Regions from separate parts of the Bacillus sp. LL01 genome, predicted to be linked through region 1. Evidence: riboswitches for the same ligand, from Rfam matches in the RefSeq annotation. Region 1 holds a riboswitch; each other region holds the start of a gene.
What was found. A riboswitch is a leader RNA that binds a small molecule or an ion and turns the genes downstream of it on or off. The one in region 1 is predicted to bind S-adenosylmethionine.

Region 1 (5,752 bases):
CCTATCTATACTCATTCAATCTCACCATTTCTCAAAATTTTCATTTTAATTGCATATTACATACAGAATAGGCTAATATGTTATCAGTAGTGGGTTAGCAGTTCACTACTTAGTGGTATTGGTAACTATAACTATCTTATCAAACAACATATAGAGCAGGACAAGACATAGATATAAAAGAGGGCTTAGTTAAATATAATTTTAGGATGATGGGAAATGAAAAGAGCTAGGGTAATATACAATCCGACATCTGGTCGTGAACTGTTCAAAAAGCACTTGCCAGAAGTATTGGTTAGATTAGAAAAGGCTGGTTATGAAGCTTCATGCCATGCTACAACAGGACATGGAGATGCAACGGAAGCGGCAAGGCTGGCCGTGGAGCGTAGATATGAACTTGTGGTTGCAGCAGGCGGAGACGGTACAATCAACGAAGTGGTCAACGGGCTGGCAGAACAGGACTACCGTCCGAAGCTTGGAGTTATCCCGGTTGGTACGACAAACGACTTTGCCAGAGCACTGGACCTTCCACGCGATGACATTTTAGGATGTGTCGATGTAATTGCAACAGGTGTCCCGATGCCTGTTGATATCGGAAAAGCGAATGACCAGTACTTCATGAACATTGCTGGTGGCGGAAAAATGACCGAGCTATCCTATGAAGTACCGATCAAGATGAAAACCATGATTGGGCAGCTTGCCTACTATCTTAAAGGGATCGAGATGCTTCCATCCATTCGTCCAACTAATGTAACGATAGAATACGATGGGAAAGTTTTTGAAGGGGAAATCATGCTGTTCCTCGTATCCTTATCCAATTCTGTTGGCGGTTTCGAAAAGCTTGCACCAGACTCCTGCATGAACGATGGCATGTTTGACCTGATCATTCTCAAAAAAGCAAATATCGCCGATTTTATCCGTATCGCCTCGATGGCACTGCGCGGCGACCATGTCAAAGATCCATTGGTCATCTATACAAAAGCAAACCGGGTAAAGGTGAACACGCAGGAAAAAATGCAGCTTAACCTTGACGGTGAATACGGAGGACTGCTTCCGGGCGAATTCGTCAACTTGTACCAGCATGTGGAAGTGATTGTAACCGAAAAGCGTAAAGAAGTGGAAATGGCTAAATGCCAATAAAATTGATAGCAATGGTGCCAGATCCTAAACATGGGAATCTGGCACCATTTTTTATTTTCCAGTAACGGAGACAAGGAAAAATATGTTAAGGTTTAAGGAGATAGTAGAGGGAGAGAGGGATGATGTTGACTTTTAACCGGTCGAATATGTTAAAGGTGATGGCAATATTTACAGGGTTTCTAGGAGGGGGAAGAATCATAAAAAAAACAATGGCTTTATTCTGTCTTTTGTTCCTGTTAACCGCATGCAATATGGTTACCCAAAAGGAAGCAGACCCTGAATTAGATATCTCCTCCCTTTCACTCGGAATGGGGGAAAACGAGTATGGGACGGTCCAGTATGTCCGCTACTCGATGATTCTTACATCTAGTGAAAATTTGAAAATTAACGAAAAAACGTTGGAGCCTTTACTTGCCGGCTGGATTGAAGAGCGTGTGCTCGACCATGAAATCGAACTGGCGGATGAGATCGGTGATGGCCAACTCAAGATGGAAGGAAAAGTGACGTTTGATTCCAATGGTCTAACGAAACGAGATATCATCACCTTTGAAAAGTTGGAGGATACCATCCAAGGAGTCGTGTTTGAAACAAGAGGCGGAAACATATATCAGGCAGTACTGATGAATGGCGAAACTAAGCTGAAAAAAATCGGAGACTGAGCTGAAGCGGACTAGGACCAATTTCCTAAAAATAAAAAAACTTAAAAAACAGTCAATTTCATTGTTGACAATTCATATACGTATGGTAGGATTAATTTTAACATTTAACAAAGCTCTTTTCTAAAAGTATGTGGCTATATGCCAATAAAAAGTCGGCAATAGGACTTTTTATAAGTTTATTTACTTACCAATTGGCAAGAAGCCATTTTGTAGAACCAGGAAAAGAGCACGACAACAATGAATATGTCGGCTTGCCTAAAAATACGAAAAGGCAACAAAGTTTACGAAAACAGCTTATAAAATGACAACTTAATTGACGCTTATCTAGAGCGGCTGAGGGACTGGCCCGTTGAAGCCCGGCAACCTGCGAACAGCAAGGTGCCAATTCCAGCAAAATGGATTCCCATTTTGGAAGATAAGGTGCAGCATACATACGATGCGCCTTTTCCTTAATGGGAGAGGCGTTTTTTATATAGGCTCTTTTCTCAAAGATTGTTGCAATTCACTAGTAAAAAGTCGGCTATTGGACTTTTTACTGCTTATCTACTCTAAAATACGCATGTAATTTAATCTAGATAAGCGGGAAAAGAGCACGACAGTAAGGGTTATAACGGTTGGTTGATAAATACGAAAAAGCAACAAAGTTTACGAAAACAGTCTTAATATAAATGCATTAAGAAACGGAGGCGAGCCAACTGGAACAGTCGGAATGGGAAGATGTCGTAACCCACTTGGAAAAAATGCTGCAAACAGTCAAATTTGGATCTATCACCCTGGTGGTACAGGATGGAAAAGTGATTCAAATAGAAAAAAATGAGAAGGTTCGCCTTCAGAAAAATAAATAGGCGCTGACCAGACAAACTGGAGGCGGTCTTTTTACATGATGCTCATCAAGCATGCACATGTAAAAGGGCTGCCTTTTCTCGTTGGAAAAGAAAGGAGCAGTAAGTGAATGGAACAGAAAATCACGTATGAAAACTGGAAGGAACTATCGGGTTCCTTTCCGATTGATGATGATACAAAGGGTGCAAAAGCCATGTTGCAATGGGCATATGGAAACTACTCCGATGACGAAATCATTTATGCCTCGAGTTTCGGAGCCGAGGCGGTGGTCCTGATCGATCTGATTCAGGAGGTAAGGCAGGATGCCCGGATTGTGTTCTTAGATACGGATCTCCATTTTCCAGAAACCTATAAGGTCATCGAGCAGATAGAAGCCAGATATCCAAAGCTCCAAATTGAAAAAAGGAAACCGGCCCTCACCTTGGAGGAGCAAGCGGAAGTGCATGGCACAGCCCTTTGGAAAAGAGATCCTAGCCGCTGCTGTCAGATCCGCAAGGTGGAACCGCTAAGAGAAGCGCTCACGCCAAAAAAGGCATGGATTTCCGGATTGAGAAGGGAGCAGTCGCCAACACGGGCCAACACTAACTTCCTGAATCGTGATGATAAATTCCAGAACATTAAAATCTGTCCGCTTATTCACTGGACATGGGAGGACGTCTGGCATCGCATCAGATCCAAAGGTCTTCCCTATAACGAACTCCATGACCACGGTTACCCAAGCATCGGCTGTTTTCCCTGTACGCAGGCAGTCGGAACGGACGGAGATTCCAGGGCCGGTCGTTGGGTGGGAAGTGGAAAGACGGAGTGCGGGCTGCATACAAACTAAAGTTGGTCATGTAATGAAGGAGGAAAAAGCATGCTAGTTACCATTGCCGTCATCGTTGGTCTTTTTTTCGCCATGAATATTGGTGCGAGCGGTGCGGCGGCATCCATGGGGATCGCCTATGGATCAGGAGTTGTCAAACGAAATCTGGCTTTGGTGTTATGCGGGATAGCAGTGTTTTTCGGGGCATGGCTGGGTGGAGGAGAGGTAGTCAAGACGATGGGGAGCGGCATTGTACCCCAGAGCACCTTTACCGTTGCTATTGCGCTTATCGTAATCGCATCCGCTGCTCTATCCTTATTTTTGGCCAATGTATTCGGCATCCCACTTTCCACAAGTGAAGTGACCGTTGGTGCCGTAGTGGGTGCCGGAATTGTTTATCAATCCTTGTTTGTCGGAAAGCTTGCCTGGATCGTTTCGTTCTGGTTGCTGACCCCGGTTATCGCTTTCCTGATGGCAATCGGTGCCACCTGGGTGCTGAAAAATAGAGTGATAGATCGTTGGGTAAAGTCGTCCCGGGCCGTTCCGGTATTATCTGTACTGGTCGTCGTCATGGGGGTGTTCGAGGCATTCTCGGCCGGGATGAACAATGTAGCCAATGCCGTTGGACCGCTTGTGGGAGCAGGCATCATGAGCACCGGACAGGGGATTCTCTGGGGAGGGCTGTTTGTCGCACTTGGAGCGCTGTTGCTCGGCTGGCGTGTCATGGAAACGAACGGCAAGAAAATAACGAAGCTGCGGCTAGAGGAAGGGTGCGTCATTTCAGGGACGGGAGCCGGAATAGTAACTGCGGCTTCGGTGTTCGGCATTCCGGTGCCACTGACGCAGATCACGACGTCTTCCATTATCGGTATCGGCTTTGTTAAACAGGGGCGATCCGTTTTGAAAAAGGACATTGTCGTGCAGCTACTAGTTGTGTGGGTGGTATCGCCGGTGTTATCAATGGTACTTTCCTACACACTGATTCAGCTGTTGATTGAGCAGAATGTGTATCCGGTTATTGCGATGCTGGGGGTATTGATTTCAGTGTTCGGGGTGAAGTTTTTGATGCAGCGTTCGGGCGGCGTTGGGACGGGGGCAGCGGCGGTGTCTACGGGCAGCGAGGATTAATTGAGGATTTTGGGGTGGTGGAGCTTGGCGGGGCGAAATGGGGGCGCACAGACCAAATGTCCGAAGTTTTGCCGAACTTGACCGAAGATTTCCTAAAGTTGACCGAAGTTTGCTCGAACTTGACCGAAGATTCTCTCAACTTGACCGAACCAATTTTCCAAATGACCGAACACCAAGTCTAATATGACCGAACCAATCAAATAGTTGACCGAACTGCATCTAATGTAGCGGTGAACTTGTCCGAACATAACCAAAGTTTGACCGAACGATTTTAAATCAATAAAAAAACTTAAATTTTCAACCAAAAATCCATCAAAAGAGAGGGAAAACAAATGACCTTACCAAAACCACACGGCGGCACACTTGTGCAGGCCTACCAACCAAACTATGACACGACAAACATAACAAAAGAAATCAAAATAGACGCCATCGCTCTAAGCGATCTCGAACTCATCGGAGTCGGGCTCTTCAGTCCGCTCACTGGATTCCTCACAAAATCCGACTACGAATCCGTCGTCGAAAACCTGCGACTCCAAAACGGCAACATATGGTCAGTGCCTGTCACCCTCCCAGTGACAAAGGAAGTGGCAAAAACTCTAACAGAAGGTGAAACCTACAAACTTACCTACCAGCAAACCACTTACGGAGTCATCACCGTCTCTGAATGGTACGAACCGGACCTCCAAAAAGAGGCACGTGAAGTCTACAAAACGGAAGAACTTGCACATCCGGGAGTCAAACGTCTATTCGAAAGAGGCGACATTTACGTTGCCGGGGAAGTGACGCTTACCCAAAAGACTAACAAAGGGGTGGCCCAGGATGTCTGGCTCGAACCAAAAGAAACCCGTGAACTTTTCGCACAAAAAGGCTGGAAAACCATCGTCGGCTTCCAAACGAGAAACCCTGTCCACCGCGCCCACGAATACATTCAGAAAGCGGCACTTGAAACGGTGGATGGGCTTTTCCTAAATCCGCTCGTGGGTGAAACGAAATCGGACGATATTCCAGCAGACGTCAGACTAAGAAGCTATCGGGTCCTGCTTGAAAACTATTATCCGAAAGACAGGGTCGAACTCGCTGTGTACCCAGCCGCCATGCGCTATGCCGGGCCGCGGGAGGCAATTTTTCACGCCATTGCCAGAAAGAACTTCGGCTGCACGCATTTCATTGTCGGCCGGGA
Region 2 (5,752 bases), on a different contig from region 1:
GATACCAAGAACTATGGAATCATATTGTGATAGATCTTCCGAAGCGATTTCTTCATTGGATAGTTTCGTAATATCCATTCCAATTTCCTTCAGATAATCTGCTATCTGATCGAAACCACTATCGATATATCCTACTTTCAAACCTTCAGGAATAGTAAGTTCAAAGGAGATTCCTTTTGAAACCGCCTCATATGGATAGTATTGGTCTCTTATATGGTTGTAAGTGATCGGCTGTACCGTAGTTCTGAAGCTTTCATTATCTACTTCCACCACCCCTGTCACATCGAAAGCTTCCGGAATAGCATTACCAGGAGTAACGGTGAATGTTACATTTTGTATTTCTCCTTGTTCTTCAAAATTAACGACCTCTTGAGAAGATGTAGCACTCCAGCCCAATGGGAGTTCCAGAGAAGGAATTGCTTCTGATGGGCCGTTCACATAGTTTGTTAGCATCATTTCAACCTCTACGGTTTCTGGAACATCCAATTGGTTGATTGCAATTTGATCTGGGTGGAGGTCAACTGATACATCCGGTAGGACTGCTACAGTAGTGTTTGGTTGCACATTAAAGGAAGCGCTTTCTTTTTGTTGTTTATATGTTACCTGTCCAGTAATCGTAGACTTCTCATATGGATGAAAATATGCTGCGTTTTCCGGCACTTCCACAGTAAAGCTGGCAGATACCTGTTCTCCTGGCTTCAGGTTTTTCTTCTCTCCCCCGTCGCTTACATGCCAGCTTTCAGGCGTGTTAAGTTCAAGTATTATATCTTGAATTGTTTTATCCCCATTATTGCTTGCTGTAATTTGAACGGCGGTTTCCCCACCTTTAGTTAATGTAGGATTTTCCACCTCTACAGTCACAGCTAACTCGGAGGCTACTTGACTTACTTTATTCAACTGGTCTTTTTTTACCTGTAATTTAAATAGCAGATCATCCTTAAGTCTTGAATCAATTCTGCTCTTTTCTACATGGTTGATCGTTTTGGAGACTTCAGCTAAAGCTTTATGCGATTCTACAAAAGTGCCCGCTCTGGATGGATATTGATTTACTACTTTATCAAGTGCTTTTTGCACTTTAAGAAGGGATCCGCGTACCTGATTATCTTTTTTGGTCAAACGTTTTGCAGTATCTTCGAAATTAAAGTCCAAACCATCAAAAATGGTATCTTCCTCCCCTGGTATTTCACTGATGGATTTGACTAATTCCAGGTTTACATATATGGGCTGTACAGGGAGATCACGTCCCATCCCTTGACTTTTATGGAGATAGCGGGAATCTTCTCCCAACTGCGCATATGTCTTTCCATACACTTCATCAATCTCATTCCCTACTTCAATGGAAACGGTTTGACCTGCAACTCCCTGTTGATAATTATTGGATACTTGCCAAGAAGCACCACTTACTGTTTGAGCAGGCAGGTACATTTTCTTGATTTGCCAAGGTGTAAGCCCTTCTTCCTTATGCTCCGGGAAGATTTCCGGGTTTGCAGCATCTTCAAACGCATTTAAAGTCAGTACATTTATTGCTCGGTGGTGACCGTGCTGAGAGTCAACATTCAAAAAAGACGGAAATACTATTTCAGGGCGATACTCCCTTATCTTTCTGATCAAACGTTCATAAACAACTTCCTCTCCCCATTCCTCCAAGGTTTCGTCCGGAGACTTAGAAAAACCGAAATCATAAATTGGATCTGACAAATTTTCACTCAAAATAATTAAGTCAACATTTGTAACTGCAGATGCCTCAATCAATTCTTCCGAACGGATAATTCCAAGTCCGTTACCAAGTTCCAGTCCAATCTGGTTCTGTCCTCCTTCACCTCGGTTGGCAATCAGACTTCCTGTTCTGACCCCTTTCCCTAAAGACATATAGGCAAGTAAATTACTTCTCTCATCATCGGGATGAGCCCCCGTATTCAGAAAGCTTGTAGTTGTGTTCAATGGGTTAACGACTTTCCACAATTCAGGGTCATGTTCCACTGCATAAGAATTAGCGGCATTTGGCATCAACAAAGGAAAAAGAAAAATGACTGACAACAGGACTAATATTACTCTCCTATTCAATTCAAAACCTCCCAAATTATTTTTCTATGTAATGTCTTGTTGAGATGAAACCCTGTTCATCCCTCCTTATAATTAGTTAGTAAACTTTCCTTACTATCTAAATATACACAAAATTCAAAATAATTTGAACGGGACGAAATTCCTGTTTTTCGGAATCAAGGTCAGATGCAAAAGTACTATTACTTTATGCTGGATGCAACACACCAGTTGATTGCAGTGAAAGGCGCGCAGACTCCTGTGGGAGGAAGGGACTAGTGTGACCTTGCAACGTATTGAAAAGTCTCCCGGACCGCCCATTGGAAAGCGTAGCGCCTGCAACGGAAATCAACCCCTTTACGTCAACCAAGGGAAAGACCCGAATTTTATACTTTACTAAAAAAACGCCCAAGGACAAAAGCTCTTTTGGGAGCTCTCATTCTAAGGCGTTTTTTTATATCTATATTAAGCGTTCGCTTGCTCTTTCAAAGTAGCTGCTTTGTCGACTTGCTCCCAAGGAAGGTCAAGATCGTTACGTCCGAAGTGGCCGTAAGCTGCAGTTTGCTTGTAGATAGGACGACGAAGGTCTAGCATTTTAATGATTCCTGCTGGACGAAGGTCGAAGTTGTTGCGAACCAATTCTACTAATTTCTCTTCAGAAACCTTACCAGTTTCGAATGTGTCAACCGCGATGGATACCGGTTGAGCAACACCGATAGCGTAAGCCAATTGAACTTCACATTTGTCAGCAAGTCCGCTTGCTACGATGTTTTTTGCAACATAACGTGCAGCGTATGCACCGGAACGGTCAACTTTCGTTGCATCCTTACCGGAGAATGCTCCACCACCATGGCGCGCGTAACCGCCGTAAGTGTCAACAATGATTTTACGTCCAGTTAAACCAGCATCCCCTTGAGGTCCGCCGATTACGAAACGGCCAGTCGGGTTGATGAAGTATTTTGTGTTCTCGTCAATCAATTCTGCAGGAACTACAGGCTTGATAACAAACTCTTTAATATTGCGTTGGATGCGCTCTAAAGAAACCTCAGGATGATGCTGAGTGGAAATAACGATTGTATCAACACGAACAGGTTGGTTGTTCTCATCATATTCCACTGTTACTTGCGTTTTTCCGTCCGGACGTAAGTAAGGAAGAATTTCATCTTTTCTTACTTCTGTTAATCGACGGGAAAGCTTATGTGCAAGTGAAATAGGTAATGGCATTAATTCTTTTGTTTCATTACAAGCATATCCGAACATTAGACCTTGGTCTCCTGCTCCGATTGCTTCGATTTCAGCATCTGACATTTGGCCTTCACGTGCTTCCAATGCCTGGTCAACACCCATCGCGATATCAGCAGACTGCTCATCAATGGAAGTTAATACTGCACAAGTTTCCGCATCAAAGCCGTATTTTGCACGAGTATAACCGATGCCTTGGATCGTTTCACGAACGATTTTAGGAATATCTACATAAGTGGAAGTTGTAATTTCTCCAGCTACCAATACTAATCCAGTAGTAACAGAAGTTTCACACGCTACGCGTGCATTCGGATCATTAGTTAGAATTGCATCCAGGATGGAATCGGAAATTTGGTCACAAATTTTATCCGGGTGCCCTTCCGTTACGGACTCAGAAGTAAATAAACGACGTTGTTTAGTCATTAAAAAAAGTTCCTCCTTTTTTGTTTATGAAAAGTGTTTGATTTCTCTTCATGTACAGCAGTTATATTTGATACGGATCTCAGTTCCTATTGTGATGTTCTTTGTTATCTTGTGTAAAAATAGAAAAACCTTCCCACAAAATTGAGGAAAGGTTTGATTTCAAGAATTAGCCTTTCACTCTTATCGGTCAAGGTCAGAGCCTTGCTCAGGTTTAGCACCTTTTCTCAAGCGACCATATCTGGTCTAAAAATAAAAAAAGCGGCGTGCTTTTTGCGCTCGCTCATCCTTTGAGCAGGTTGCTGGGTTTCATAGGGCCTGTCCCTCCACCAGCTCGGAATAAGAGTATCCGTTCAAGGTTCTATATTAGCGCACTAAAACCTTTCATGTCAATAAAAAAGAGAAATAATTCGACAATGATTTACAGGAAATTATTGCTTCCTTATTATCATTGTCCTTCTTTTACTTCTACTGATATTCTAAGCCTTAAGAATTTGGTCCATCATTCTCTTTTACTTATCGGCAACAGGGTTTATAATGGGAGAGGGATTCGGGCTCATACATGTCCATCCGCTCACTTTGCGCTAAAATTGATAACGCTTTCACACGTGCAACTCTATCTAACTGCTTTCTGCTTTCCACTCGGATAAGCCTGTTTTTCACAAAACGTTAACGAATTCACATTAATTTTCATAAAATAAGCTAATTAGTATGGACTATTAGATCGAATGTGTTATACTTTTTAACAGATGAGAAAAACAATATAAAATTATTAATTCAAGTTGAAGGAGAGTTATCCATGATGAAAACGGTTGGTATCGATAATGGGTTAACAAAATTAATTTACGGAAGCAACACACATGTACAATTGTCTGTTCCCCAATTGGTGGAAAAAGTATTAAACCGTAACGAAGGCTGCCTGACATCAACAGGTGCGGTACTCGCAACCACTGGTAAATACACGGGTCGCTCCCCTAAAGATAAATTTATTGTAGAAGAAGACTTGAGCAAGGATAAAATCGATTGGGGCTCTGTAAACAGCCCAATCTCCGAAGAAGTATTCGACCGTCTATATAGTAAAGTTTTAACATACTTAGAGAATAAAGATGAAGTATTTGTTTTTAAAGGATTTGCTGGCGCTGATGAAAAATATCAATTACCAATCCAGGTAATCAACGAATTCGCATGGCATAACCTTTTTGCGCAACAATTATTCATTAAACCAAATGATGAGCAATTGGCCAAACATGAAACTGCCTTCAGCATCGTTTCTGCACCAAACTTCAAGGCTGACCCAGCTGTTGATGGAACGAACTCAGAAGCATTCATCATCATTTCCTTCACTAAGCGCGTGGTACTGATTGGCGGCACAGAATATGCTGGTGAAATGAAAAAGTCCATCTTCTCTGTGATGAACTATCTTCTACCGGAAAACGGCATCATGCCGATGCACTGCTCTGCAAACGTTGGACGTGAAGGCGATGTAGCATTATTCTTCGGACTTTCTGGTACTGGTAAAACAACTCTTTCCGCTGATCCGAACCGCAAGCTTATCGGTGATGATGAGCATGGTTGGTCCAATACGGGCGTATTCAATATTGAGGGCGGTTGCTATGCGAAATGCATCGGTTTGACACATGAAAAAGAACCTCAGATTTTTGATGCAATCCGCTTCGGATCTGTCCTTGAAAATGTGGTCATTGACGGACAATCTAGAATTGCCGATTATGATAACTCAACTTTAACCGAAAATACTCGTGCAGCCTATTCCTTGGATGCAATGGAAAATATCGTTCAACCTAGTATTGCTGGCCATCCGACAACGATCGTCTTTTTAACAGCCGATGCAACGGGCGTATTGCCTCCAATCTCCAAGCTTTCCAAGGAACAGGCAATGTTCCACTTCCTAAGTGGATATACAAGCAAGCTTGCAGGGACAGAGCGCGGAATTACATCACCACAAGCAACATTCTCTACTTGCTTCGGTTCACCGTTCCTGCCACTTCCTGCTACCACTTATGCAGAGATGCTTGGTAAGAAAATCGATGAG
Region 3 (5,752 bases), on a different contig from region 1:
CTTGAGAAGTATTTTTGAACTTGAATCGCTACTTTTAGTTAGCGCATTTATTGCAGGGATTGCGATGGCTTTCATTCAGGTGACAGTAGTACCTTGGCTTGCGGAAAGCTCTACAAAAGAGCAGCGGGTAAAGTTGTTCAGCTACCATTTTGCTGTCATGATGTGTGCGAATGTGGTGGGAAATCTTCTTGGCGGAACGTTGACTGATCTGTTTTTACATATAGCTGGTCTTAGCCCAGTATGGAGCATTAGGTTGACCCTTCTAATCGGAAGCGTCATATTCATGTTCGGGGTCTTTCCTTTGCTTAAAACAACTGAAGTTCAACGTAAGCAAGAGAACATGGCATTTTCTATAAAAAGCTTCAAATCATCCATTCCTAAAGGACAATGGAAGTTGATCTTCGCCTTTTCCTTTGCGTCCATATTGATAGGGTTTGGTTCAGGATTGGTTATTCCATATTTGAATATGTACTTTGCAGACCGGTTTGGGACCTCCAATTCAACGATTGGAATAGTCCTCTCATTAGGTCAGGCCGTGACTGCTGTAGCCATGATCATCGGGCCGGCGGTTGTCCGGAGAGTAGGGGAAATGAGGGCGGTAGTAATTCTGCAACTTCTCTCCTTACCCTTCATGCTTTTAACGGCCTTCACCCAAATTTTCTGGTTAGCTGCACTTGGCTTTCTATTCAGGCAGGCTTTAATGAATGCCGCAAACCCGATTATTTCATCAATGATGATGGAAAAAGTGGATAATTCGTTAAAGGGTTTTGCCAATTCGATAAATCAGATGGTATTCTCGCTCGGTTGGGCAAGCATGGGTCCGGTGTCCATGACCATTGTGCTTTTGTATGGGGAATATTGGGGATATTCGATTGTTTTCTCCATTACCGCAGTGCTTTATCTGACAAGCTCCTTTTTCTTTTATTTGATGTTTAGAGAAAAATCGACGGCAACCTATCAAAAGACTTTGGTAAAGACATCATAGTCTGACATATTTCTTGGGAAATGAAGAACAGTTATCGCAAATGCGCGGTAATTGTTCTTTTCGTTTTGCAGGGATTTAATTAGCTGAAACGGAATTATTTAGGCAAAGGGGGCGGGTATGTATGGTAAAAGAAAGCTTGGAATTGTTTATCGCAAAAGCAAAGAAGAAATTGCATGTGATGGAGATCTTACCTTACTACAGTCTGCGCTGTTGCTTGGTCGCTTATGGAGAAAAGACGATCTTTTCGCTTTGTAAAAGTGATCTGCAGGTCGAGGAAGAAGCAAAGATGGTGGATATAGTGATTGAGGGGTCTACAGAAGAAATAATGGAACTATTGAAAGGAACGAAGATGAGGGACCTTAAAGGGCTGTCATTCAAAGGATCTTTCAGGCATTACCTACTGCTGGATTCGCTGTTTACCTTAGTGAACCGGTCGGAAAGAAAAGAAGTATCATAAAGGAATTGTGCACGCCTGTAACGAATAAAGTAAAGATAGAAATAGAGAAGATTTATAGGCGGTGTAGGAAGTGTATTATTTTATTGTCAATAAGATGGCCGGTAACGGAAAAGGAATGCGTGTTTGGGAAACTACGGAAAAACTGTTGAAGAACAGGAAGGTGTCCTACAATGTTTCTTTCACTGAACATGCAGGTCACGCCGGTGAATTGATTGGAGATATAGATGAGCATAACGTAAATGCTGTGGTAGTAGTAGGCGGAGATGGAACCATTCATGAAGTTGTGAATAGACTGATCGCTAAAGAGGTGACTCTCGGAGTTATTCCTGCCGGTTCTGGTAATGACCTGGCAAGAAGTCTGAGAGTCCCTTTTGACGCTGAAGGTGCTTTGGAGCGTATCCTCAAAGGAGAAGTACAACTCATCGATGTTCCTAAGGTAGGGGAGGAGTATTACATTTCCATTGCGGGACTCGGATTTGATGGGAGGGTTGCCCAAGTTACCAACCAGTCAAAGTCTAAGCGCTTTATGAATATAATGGGACTTGGCGGATTGTCCTATGTGTTGAATATCTTTAAAGTACTATTTACTTATCAACCGTCAAAGGTTACTGTTTTGGTGGATGGAAAGACACATGAATTTATCGATGTCTGGCTGATAGCAGTGGCCAACCTGCCGTACTATGGCGGGGGGATCATGATATGTCCGGATGCAAAAGCTGATGACGGCCAACTGGATGTTTGTGTGGTTTCGGGAATCGGAAGATGGGAACTATTATTTGTTTTTCCATTAGCCTTTAAAGGAAGGCATATTAAGCATCGAAATGTGAAGATGCTTAGAGGAAGCTCCATACAGGTCAAGCCGAATTCTCCTTTAATTATGCAATGCGATGGAGAAATCGTTGAAAATGGAAAAGCCGAGTTCAGTGTACAGGAGAAAATCCTGAAGATTTTGTAAATAGATTCATAAAAAGTTTTTGATTGACAGGCTATTTATCACCGTGATACGATAACACTCGTTAATTCGAATTGCCCAAATACTTAATTATAACTATATATGTTTATCTCTTATCGAGAGAGGTGGAGGGACGTGCCCTATGATACCCGGCAACCGTCAACAAGCAATTGTTGAAATTGGTGCCAATTCACACAAAGCAAAGGTATTTGCTTTGATAGATGAGAGAAAGGACTCTTTACATTTAATCCTTTCTGCTCATTGTTGCGGAAGGGATTTTTTATTTTCCGGGTGTTTAAACAAACGTTTGATTAAACCCAATTGGGTAAGCTAAGACAAGGAATTGTAAGAAGGTAGGTGCAAGCATGATTTCACTTCAAGGTGTAAAAAAGGTATTTAAAACGAAAAATGGTCCGGTTACAGCTGTTGATAACATAGATCTATCCATCAACAAAGGGGAAATATTCGGTGTTATCGGATACAGTGGGGCAGGCAAAAGTACCCTGATCCGCATGCTAAACGGATTGGAAACTCCAACAGACGGGGTAGTGGATGTAGCAGGGAAAAACCTAGCGAAGGTTAAAGGCAGGGAGCTTAGAGAAGCACGCCAGGAAATCAGTATGATCTTTCAGCACTTCAATCTGCTGTGGTCCAGAACGGTTAAAGAAAATATAGCATTTCCACTTGAAATTGCCGGTATAGGGAGAGCAGAACGCAACAAGCGGGTAGAAGAACTTATCAAGTTGGTTGGTCTTGATGGAAGAGGAGATTCCTATCCATCCCAGTTGAGTGGAGGACAAAAGCAAAGGGTGGGAATTGCAAGAGCGCTCGCCAACAACCCTAAAGTTCTTTTATGTGATGAAGCGACCTCAGCTTTGGATCCACAGACAACAGATTCGATTCTCGACCTGTTGGTGGATATCAATAAGCGATTATCCCTGACCATTGTACTGATTACGCATGAAATGCATGTCATCCGTAAAATCTGTCACCGTGTAGCGGTGATGGAGAATGGCAAGGTTGTAGAACAGGGAGATGTACTTAATGTTTTCCGGAAACCTGAACAGCCGATAACGAAACGCTTCGTTAAGCAGGTGACAGAACCGGAAGATACGCAGGAGACGGTAGAACATCTATTAACAGAGTACCCGAAAGGAAAAGTGGTTCAGTTGACCTTTGTAGGGACATCTGCTGAACAACCATTGATCACGAACTTGATACGAAAGTTTCCTATCGATGTCAACATCCTTCAAGGAAAGATCTCACAAACGCAGAATGGCGCATATGGTTCACTCTTTGTCCATCTTGATGGAGATGACGCCGAGGTTCAGCAGGCATTGGCGTTTATCCGTGAGCAGCAAGTGGATTTGGAGGTGATGACACATGCTTGAGAGAGTTAATTGGGACAAAATGTGGGATGCTACTTTAGAAACCCTTTATATGAGCAGCATATCCGTTGTCGCCACTTTCATTTTAGGAATCATTTTAGGACTGCTATTGTTCCTGACAGCGAAGGGAAACATCTGGGAGAGCCGTCTTATTAATGGAATTGTGGCCGCATTCGTAAATATTTTCCGATCCATCCCTTTTGTCATATTAATATTTTTACTTATTCCATTTACAAGATTCATCATGGATACCATAATCGGTGCTAATGCTGCACTACCAGCATTAATTATTGGAGCTGCACCATTTTACGCTCGTATGGTGGAAATAGCACTGCGTGAAATTGACAAAGGTGTTATAGAAGCAGCCCGTTCCATGGGGGCAAAAACTTCAGAAATCATCTGGAAGGTGCTCATTCCGGAATCGATCCCAGCATTGGTTTCCGGTATTACCGTAACTGCAATTGCCATTGTAAGTTACACCGCAATGGCGGGAATCATTGGTGCCGGTGGATTAGGTAATCTGGCATTTCTTGATGGTTTCCAACGTAACAACTGGGAAGTAACGCTTGTATGTACAGTCATTATTTTAATCATTGTATTTATCATCCAATTTATTGGAGATTTAGTAACCAACAAACTAGACAAACGATAAGAAAGCGGGGGTTTATTGATGAAAAGAGTATTAAGTCTTGTAGTAATTTCGTTATTGACAGTATTGCTTGCCGCATGTGGCGGAGGAGAAAAGGGAATCGAGGAAGGGAAACTGGTAATTGGAGCTTCCAACGTCCCTCATGCTGAAATTCTAGAAGAAGCAAAATCAATTTTAGAGGAAAAAGGTATTGAATTGGATATTCAGACTTATACAGATTACATTATTCCGAATCAGGCATTGCGTGATAAAGATATTGACGCAAACTTTTTCCAGCATGAGCCGTACCTGAAAACTCAAATTGAAGAAAATGATTACGAATTTGTAAGTGCAGGTGGCGTTCACATTGAGCCGATTGGAGTATATTCCCAGGAATATGACAGCCTGGAAGAACTTCCTGAAGGTGGGGAAATCCTGATGAGCAATTCAGTTGCCGATCATGGACGTATTCTTGCGATGCTTGAAGAAAAAGGACTTATCACATTAAAAGAAGGCATGGAAGCTACATCCGCATCTATTGATGATATTGAAGACAATCCGAAAAACTTGGAATTCAACACGCAATTTGACGCGGCTTTCTTACCACAAGCTTACTTGAATGGCGACGGTGATGCAGTACTCATTAATGGTAACTATGCATTAGGGGCGGAAATCAATCCAGAAGAAGAAGCGATTGCTCTTGAATCCAAAGAGGACAACCCATATGTTAACCTGATTGTTGTCCGCGAGGAAGACAAAGATAACGAACAGATTAAAGCATTGGTTGAAGTGCTTCAATCTGACGAGATCAAAGCATTCATTGAAGAGAAATACAAAGGATCCGTACTTCCGGCAAAATCTGCTGATGAGGAGTAAGGATTTAAGGTACCCCGTACTATTTATGGTGCGGGGTTGTTTTTTTTGTAATAGTTGAATACTTACCTCCCCCCTAAACAAATACTAACCTTGTGAAAAATAAGGATGGGAGTTGTCTTCAATGGAACAACATTACGAGCCGAAAAATTATGCAGAAGCAGCAATACATGATTATAAAGCAGGGCTTGGTGTATTCACTGAAAAGATGCCAGAGCTTGCACATCACTATAACGAGTTCACAGAAGCATGCTTTAAAGAAGGAGTTCTCGATAAAAAGCAGAAGCAATTGATCGCACTTGGTGTAAGTGTGTATTCACAGGATGAGTATTGCATCGTGTACCACACAAAAGGTTGTTTGGATCAGGGAGCTACAGAACAGGAAATCCTGGAAGTGTGCGGGGTGACGGCAGCATTTGGTGGCGGAGCGGCAATGAGCCAATCCGTGACATTGGTGCAATCGTGTATT
Region 4 (5,752 bases), on a different contig from region 1:
CTCTTTAATGCCGTCAAAAAGCCATAAGGAATTGTACCTGGTGAAAGCGGCTTTAGTTAGTTCGTCCGGTGCTGCGTAAGTGGGAAGCGGGGCCAATATAAGGGATACGGCCAATAGGCAAATCCATATATACTTCATCATTGGTTTCCTCCTAATATATTCCTACCAGTTAGTGTTACCATCTACTAGCATTTCATGAATAAACTAAATCAGAAATTAAGTTGAAATTAGTGAAAAAGATGGTATAGTAAAGTAGTGGAATTAATCCAAGTGATATTTTTTTTATAGATTTGTGCAAACGGTTACGCAAACATGCAACCGTTATCATAGTTCAGTGTAGTTAATAAGGGAGTGTATCAAGATTGAAAAAGATTTGGTGGAAAGAAGCTGTTGCCTATCAGGTATATCCTAGAAGTTTCATGGATTCCAATGGGGACGGTATTGGTGATTTACGTGGAGTTATTTCTAAACTAGATTATTTAAAAGATATGGGTATAGATGTTATTTGGATCTGTCCGATGTATAAGTCTCCAAACGTAGATAATGGCTATGACATCAGTGATTATCAAGATATCATGGAAGACTTCGGGAACATGGCGGATTTCGATGAGTTGCTTGAAGAAGTGCATAACCGCGATATGAAGCTTATCATTGATTTGGTAATCAATCATACTTCTGATCAGCATAAGTGGTTCATTGAATCAGCATCATCTAAGGACAATCCAAAACGCGATTGGTACATTTGGGAAGATGGAAAAAATGGCAAAGAGCCGAACAACTGGGAAAGTATTTTTAATGGTCCCGCTTGGAAGTTGGACGAGAAAACTGGGCAGTACTACATGCACATCTTTGCAACGGAACAGCCTGATTTGAACTGGGAAAATAAAGATGTTCGATTTGCATTGTACGATATGATCAACTGGTGGTTGGATAAAGGGATTGACGGTTTCCGTGTAGATGCAATTTCGCATATCAGAAAAGAACCTGGATTCCCGGACTTGCCAAATCCAAAAGGTTTAGACTATGTTCCATCTTTTGACTACATGATGAATGTAGAAGGAATTCAAAAGCATCTAGAGGAATTGAAAGAGCAAACGTTTGCGCGCTACGATATTATGACTGTCGGAGAAGCAAACGGTGTGAAACTGAACCAAGCTGATGAGTGGGTTGGCGAAGAGAATGGTAAGTTCAACATGATCTTCCAATTTGAACACCTAGGTCTCTGGGAAAAAGGAACAGAAGGCGGCGTAGACCTTCTTCAACTGAAGAAAACATTAACGAAATGGCAAAAAGGGTTGGAAGGGAATGGCTGGAATGCATTATTCCTTGAAAACCATGACCAGGCTCGTTCTGTTTCTACATGGGGTAATGATAAAGAGTACCTAGTAGAAAGCGCGAAATCGCTTGGCGCGTTGTATTTCTTAATGCAAGGAACTCCTTTCATCTACCAAGGGCAAGAACTTGGTATGACCAACGTGAAATTTGACAGCATCAATGACTACGATGATGTCGGCATGAAAAACCTATACGATATTGAGAGTGCCAAAGGCGAAGAGCATGCTCAAAAAGTGATGGAAATCATCTGGGCTAAAGGCCGTGACAACTCCCGTACTCCAATGCAATGGAACGACGAGCCAAACGGTGGATTCACAACGGGGACTCCATGGATGGGCGTGAATGAAAACTACCAAACCATCAATGTGGAGAAACAATGGAACGACCCGAATTCTGTATTAAGCTTCTATCGCGACATGATCAATATCCGTAAAGAAGAAGAAGTATTTGTTTATGGCGAATACAATCTTATCCTAGAAGATGATACGCAAGTTTACGGTTATACAAGAACGCTTGATAATAAGGTAGCGGTTGTATTATGTAACTTGAGTGAAGAAGAAGTAACGGTAGATCTTGAAGAACTTGTAGTAGCTTCTGCAGACCTTCGTCTTCAAAACTATGAGGTTACTGCGCATAAGGGTATGTCTGAATTGACATTGAAGCCTTATGAAACTCGTGTTTATATAGTTGCGAAATAATATATGATGGGAAAGTCTTACCTTTTGGGTGGGGCTTTTCTATTATAAAATTTTTTTTGAAAAATGGATTGACACTTCTCCTTTAAGGCGGTAAAGTAATACTTAATTCTTTTAATAAACTAAATATTTCGATCTCTTATCAAGAGTGGCAGAGGGACTGGCCCTATGACGCCCAGCAACCGTTCCGTTTTGGAATTGGTGCTAAATCCTGCAAAACAGTGATGTTTTGAAAGATAAGAGAGGGACAAGTCTTTTTGTTTTCAATTAGCGCTCAAACCTCTCTATTCTTGGAGAGGTTTTTTTATTTTATTAAAGTAAAAAGAGAATTTCAAAAGGGGAGTAAAAAGAATGAACAGAAACTTTTTTAAAAAGGGAATTGTTGCACTAACTACAGCAACATTATTATTGACAGGGTGCAATGCAGGAGGCGATTCTGCCGCGAGCAGTAAGCCTACGGGGCCGATTGAGAATGTACCAGAGAAATTTGCAGATGGAGATGGTGCGAAAATTAAGGTTATCCGAAAGATTGGCGGAGATGATCATACTGCGCAATTTTTAGCTGGAGCGAAAGAGGAAGGAGAGTCACTTGGATTTACAGTGGATGTATTTACTGCAAATGGGGACAGTGCGAAATTCCATGATGCAATTAATCAGACAGTTAACCAAGATTATGACGGGGTTATCATTTCTCATGGTGATGACGCCGCAACTGTGGAAGGTGTTCAGCAACTTGTCGACAGTGGCAAGGAAGTGGTGACCTTTGATTCCAATGGAGATCTGGCAAACATTGAAGGAGTTACGTTAACTTCTCAAGATGATGAGGAGCTGGCAACGTTAGCACTTGATCAATTGGTCAACGATTTTAACGGGGAAGCGAATGTGGTGTATCTGTGGGTAGACGGTTTCCCCCCGATGGTTCGTCGCAACAATGTGTATAAGGATACATTAGAAAACAATCCTGGTCTGAATGAAGTGGAACGCTTTGGGGTAGCAGCGGCAGATACTTCCGTTCAAACACAGAACGCGGTTGCGGCAATGTTGAACAAGCACCCTAAAGGAAGTATTGATGCTATTTTTGCCACATGGGATGCTTTCGCAGTCGGAGCGGCTCGAGCGTTGAAAGAGGCAGGCAGGGAAGAAATCAAGATTTACGGAATAGATGTTTCCAATGCGGACCTTCAGGAAATCAGTACAGAAGGAAGCCCTTGGAAATACACAGCTGCTGTGGATCCGAAATTGATTGGTGCTGTAAACCTTCGCTTACTTGCGAAAAAGCTTGCAGGGGAAGAAACGCCGCAAACATATGACTTGGAAGCTTCCTTAATCTCTCAAGAAGAATTGCAACAATCAAGTGAAGTGGTAAACATGGGCAACCTTTCATCAGTCGTAGAAGGCTGGGGAGAGTCGGACGCCTTTTTAGAAGAGTGGATGAACACGTTGAAGGAGCATTACAAAAAATAATAAACGGCACTCTCTTCATCAGGAGAGAGTGTTTGTATGTTTTAAGAAAGGGGGAGCAGAATGACAAACACAACACTTGAAATGAAAGATATATCAATTGAGTTTCCTGGAGTGAAAGCTCTGGACCATGTGACTTTTACCGCGAAACCAGGTAGTGTGCATGCATTAATCGGGGCTAATGGTGCGGGGAAATCAACTTTGATGAAAGTGCTGGCGGGTGCTTACGATCATTTTACCGGGGAAATTAAACTTGGAGGTAAACAACTTTCTATTTCTAAACCAACTGACTCCCAAAAGGCAGGGGTACAAATCGTCTATCAGGAAGTGGATGCGGCGTTAATCCCGACACTAACGGTTGCGGAGAATATCATGCTGCAAGAGACGGTCCAGCACGCTGGAAACAAGCAATGGATTCATTGGAGCGAAATACATAAGAAGGCAGCTAAACAATTAGCGAAGTTGAATAGTAATATCTCAACCAAGCGTCTAGTAAACTCACTGTCATTGGCGGAAAAGCAGATGGTCCTGCTGGCGAGGGCCATTTCAACAGATTGCAAGTTTCTGATTTTGGATGAGCCAACCGCGCCTCTTGGCAATAGGGAGACAAAAAAACTCTTTTCCGTTATCAAACGGCTGAAAGAGGAAGGGGTAGGGATTATCTTCATCTCTCACCGTATTCCTGAAATTGTGGAAATCTGTGATGAAATAACGATTATGAGGAATGGACATGTAGTAAAACGGGATCTAATAGCAAATCTTAGCCCAGAAAAGATTGTCGAGTGGATGTTGGGTCAGAAACTGGAGCAAAAATTTCCTGAACACAATCCAATTCTAGGTGAGCCCCTACTAGAAGTAGAAGGACTCAGCGACCATACAATAGTGAAAGATGTAAGCCTCCACGTAAAAGGAGGGGAAGTGGTGGGAATAGCTGGACTTGTTGGAGCGGGTAAAACGGAGCTGTGCAAGGCATTGTTCGGAGACTCGTCTAAAACCACTGGAATCATTCGAATTAAAGGGAAAACGGTCAAGGTGAAAAGCCCCCATGTAGCAGTGCGGAATGGGATGGCATTTGTTCCAGAGGAGCGGAGAAAGGAAGGTCTCATCCTTTACGAATCCGTGCAAACTAATTTAATTTCGGCAAACCTCCATGCATTCACCAACGCCTTTCATTTCCTTGATAAAAAAGCACAGAAAAGCAAATCACAAGAGATCATCCAAGCATTAGGCATTAAAACACCATCATCCGAAACAAGTGTTCACACCCTTTCAGGAGGAAATCAGCAAAAAATTGCCATCGGAAAGTGGCTTGTTTCCGATGCTGATATCTATATGTTTGATGAGCCGACAAAAGGGGTCGATGTAGGCGCCAAACGGGACATTTTTGAACTGATTGCAGCACTTGCAAAACGTGGTAAAGCCATCCTTTACGCATCATCCGAGCTTTCAGAGATTGTCTGCCTGACCAATAGGGTGTATGTGCTTTACGACGGCGAGGTTACAAAAGAGCTTTCCACCGCAGAAACAGACGAACAAGAGCTTCTATATTTCTCAACAGGGGGACAAAGAAATGAAAACTGACATACCAGTGCAGGAGAACGCCAAACCGGCTTTCCGCTTTGAGTTGTTCGATTTCTTATACAAATATGGAACCATCATTACCATTTTTGTGTTAATTGCCGTGTTTGCTAGTGCGAACCCAGCATTTATCCAATCCAATAATATTATCAATATTTTAAGGTCCATTTCAATCGTTACCATTATTGCGATTGGGATCACCATCTCCCTAACAGTTAACGGCTTTGACCTATCAGTAGGGTCGGTTGCGTCTCTTTCCAATGCCATCGTTATTTCCATGTTTGTCTGGTTTTCGCAAAATACGGCAGTGGCAATCTTTTCAGCAATAGCAGCAGCGCTGTTAGTAGGGGCTTTCAATTCTTTTATGATCGTGAAGCTAAAGATTCCAGATATGTTGATGACGCTTGCCACCATGTTTATCATCCAAGGAATCGCATTGACCTATACAAAAGGCTCCACGATTTCGCAAAACATGGTCATGGCTGACGGATCCTTTGCAACGGGAACAATCAGCCCACTATTTCAGAAATTTGGACAGGTCCCATGGATTATCGTCATCATGCTAACGATTGTGGTCGTTGTCCATATTTTCCTCACCTACACCAAGCACGGAAGGTTCATGTACATCATCGGTGGAAATCCAGAAGCAGCAAAGCTTTCGGGAATAGCAGTAAACAAATACA

Region 2: it holds a riboswitch for S-adenosylmethionine, as region 1 does, so the genes downstream of both, metK (methionine adenosyltransferase) here and AB685_RS30485 (YezD family protein) in region 1, are expected to answer to the same signal.
Region 3: it holds a riboswitch for S-adenosylmethionine, as region 1 does, so the genes downstream of both, AB685_RS07225 (methionine ABC transporter ATP-binding protein) here and AB685_RS30485 (YezD family protein) in region 1, are expected to answer to the same signal.
Region 4: it holds a riboswitch for S-adenosylmethionine, as region 1 does, so the genes downstream of both, AB685_RS04185 (sugar ABC transporter substrate-binding protein) here and AB685_RS30485 (YezD family protein) in region 1, are expected to answer to the same signal.

Annotation. Positions count from the first base shown of each region.
Region 1 is NZ_LFEL01000006.1:204,893-210,644, reverse strand. Features, by position in the region: gene AB685_RS18005 (diacylglycerol kinase) at 217-1,137, shown strand; gene AB685_RS18000 (hypothetical protein) at 1,257-1,796, shown strand; SAM riboswitch class I at 2,114-2,218, shown strand; gene AB685_RS30485 (YezD family protein) at 2,492-2,641, shown strand; gene AB685_RS17995 (phosphoadenylyl-sulfate reductase) at 2,749-3,465, shown strand; gene AB685_RS17990 (inorganic phosphate transporter) at 3,496-4,572, shown strand; gene AB685_RS31775 (hypothetical protein) at 4,665-4,877, opposite strand; gene sat (sulfate adenylyltransferase) at 4,905-5,752, shown strand, end outside.
Region 2 is NZ_LFEL01000004.1:45,880-51,631, reverse strand. Features, by position in the region: gene AB685_RS12835 (PIG-L family deacetylase) at 1-2,064, opposite strand, end outside; gene metK (methionine adenosyltransferase) at 2,506-3,705, opposite strand; SAM riboswitch class I at 3,883-4,048, opposite strand; gene pckA (phosphoenolpyruvate carboxykinase (ATP)) at 4,505-5,752, shown strand, end outside.
Region 3 is NZ_LFEL01000002.1:137,989-143,740, reverse strand. Features, by position in the region: gene AB685_RS07245 (MFS transporter) at 1-985, shown strand, start outside; gene AB685_RS07240 (hypothetical protein) at 1,107-1,442, shown strand; gene AB685_RS07235 (diacylglycerol kinase family protein) at 1,513-2,397, shown strand; SAM riboswitch class I at 2,505-2,622, shown strand; gene AB685_RS07225 (methionine ABC transporter ATP-binding protein) at 2,760-3,785, shown strand; gene AB685_RS07220 (methionine ABC transporter permease) at 3,778-4,434, shown strand; gene AB685_RS07215 (MetQ/NlpA family ABC transporter substrate-binding protein) at 4,453-5,286, shown strand; gene AB685_RS07210 (carboxymuconolactone decarboxylase family protein) at 5,408-5,752, shown strand, end outside.
Region 4 is NZ_LFEL01000001.1:817,116-822,867, reverse strand. Features, by position in the region: gene AB685_RS04195 (hypothetical protein) at 1-141, opposite strand, end outside; gene AB685_RS04190 (alpha-glucosidase) at 363-2,033, shown strand; SAM riboswitch class I at 2,167-2,273, shown strand; gene AB685_RS04185 (sugar ABC transporter substrate-binding protein) at 2,382-3,494, shown strand; gene AB685_RS04180 (sugar ABC transporter ATP-binding protein) at 3,555-5,072, shown strand; gene AB685_RS04175 (ABC transporter permease) at 5,062-5,752, shown strand, end outside.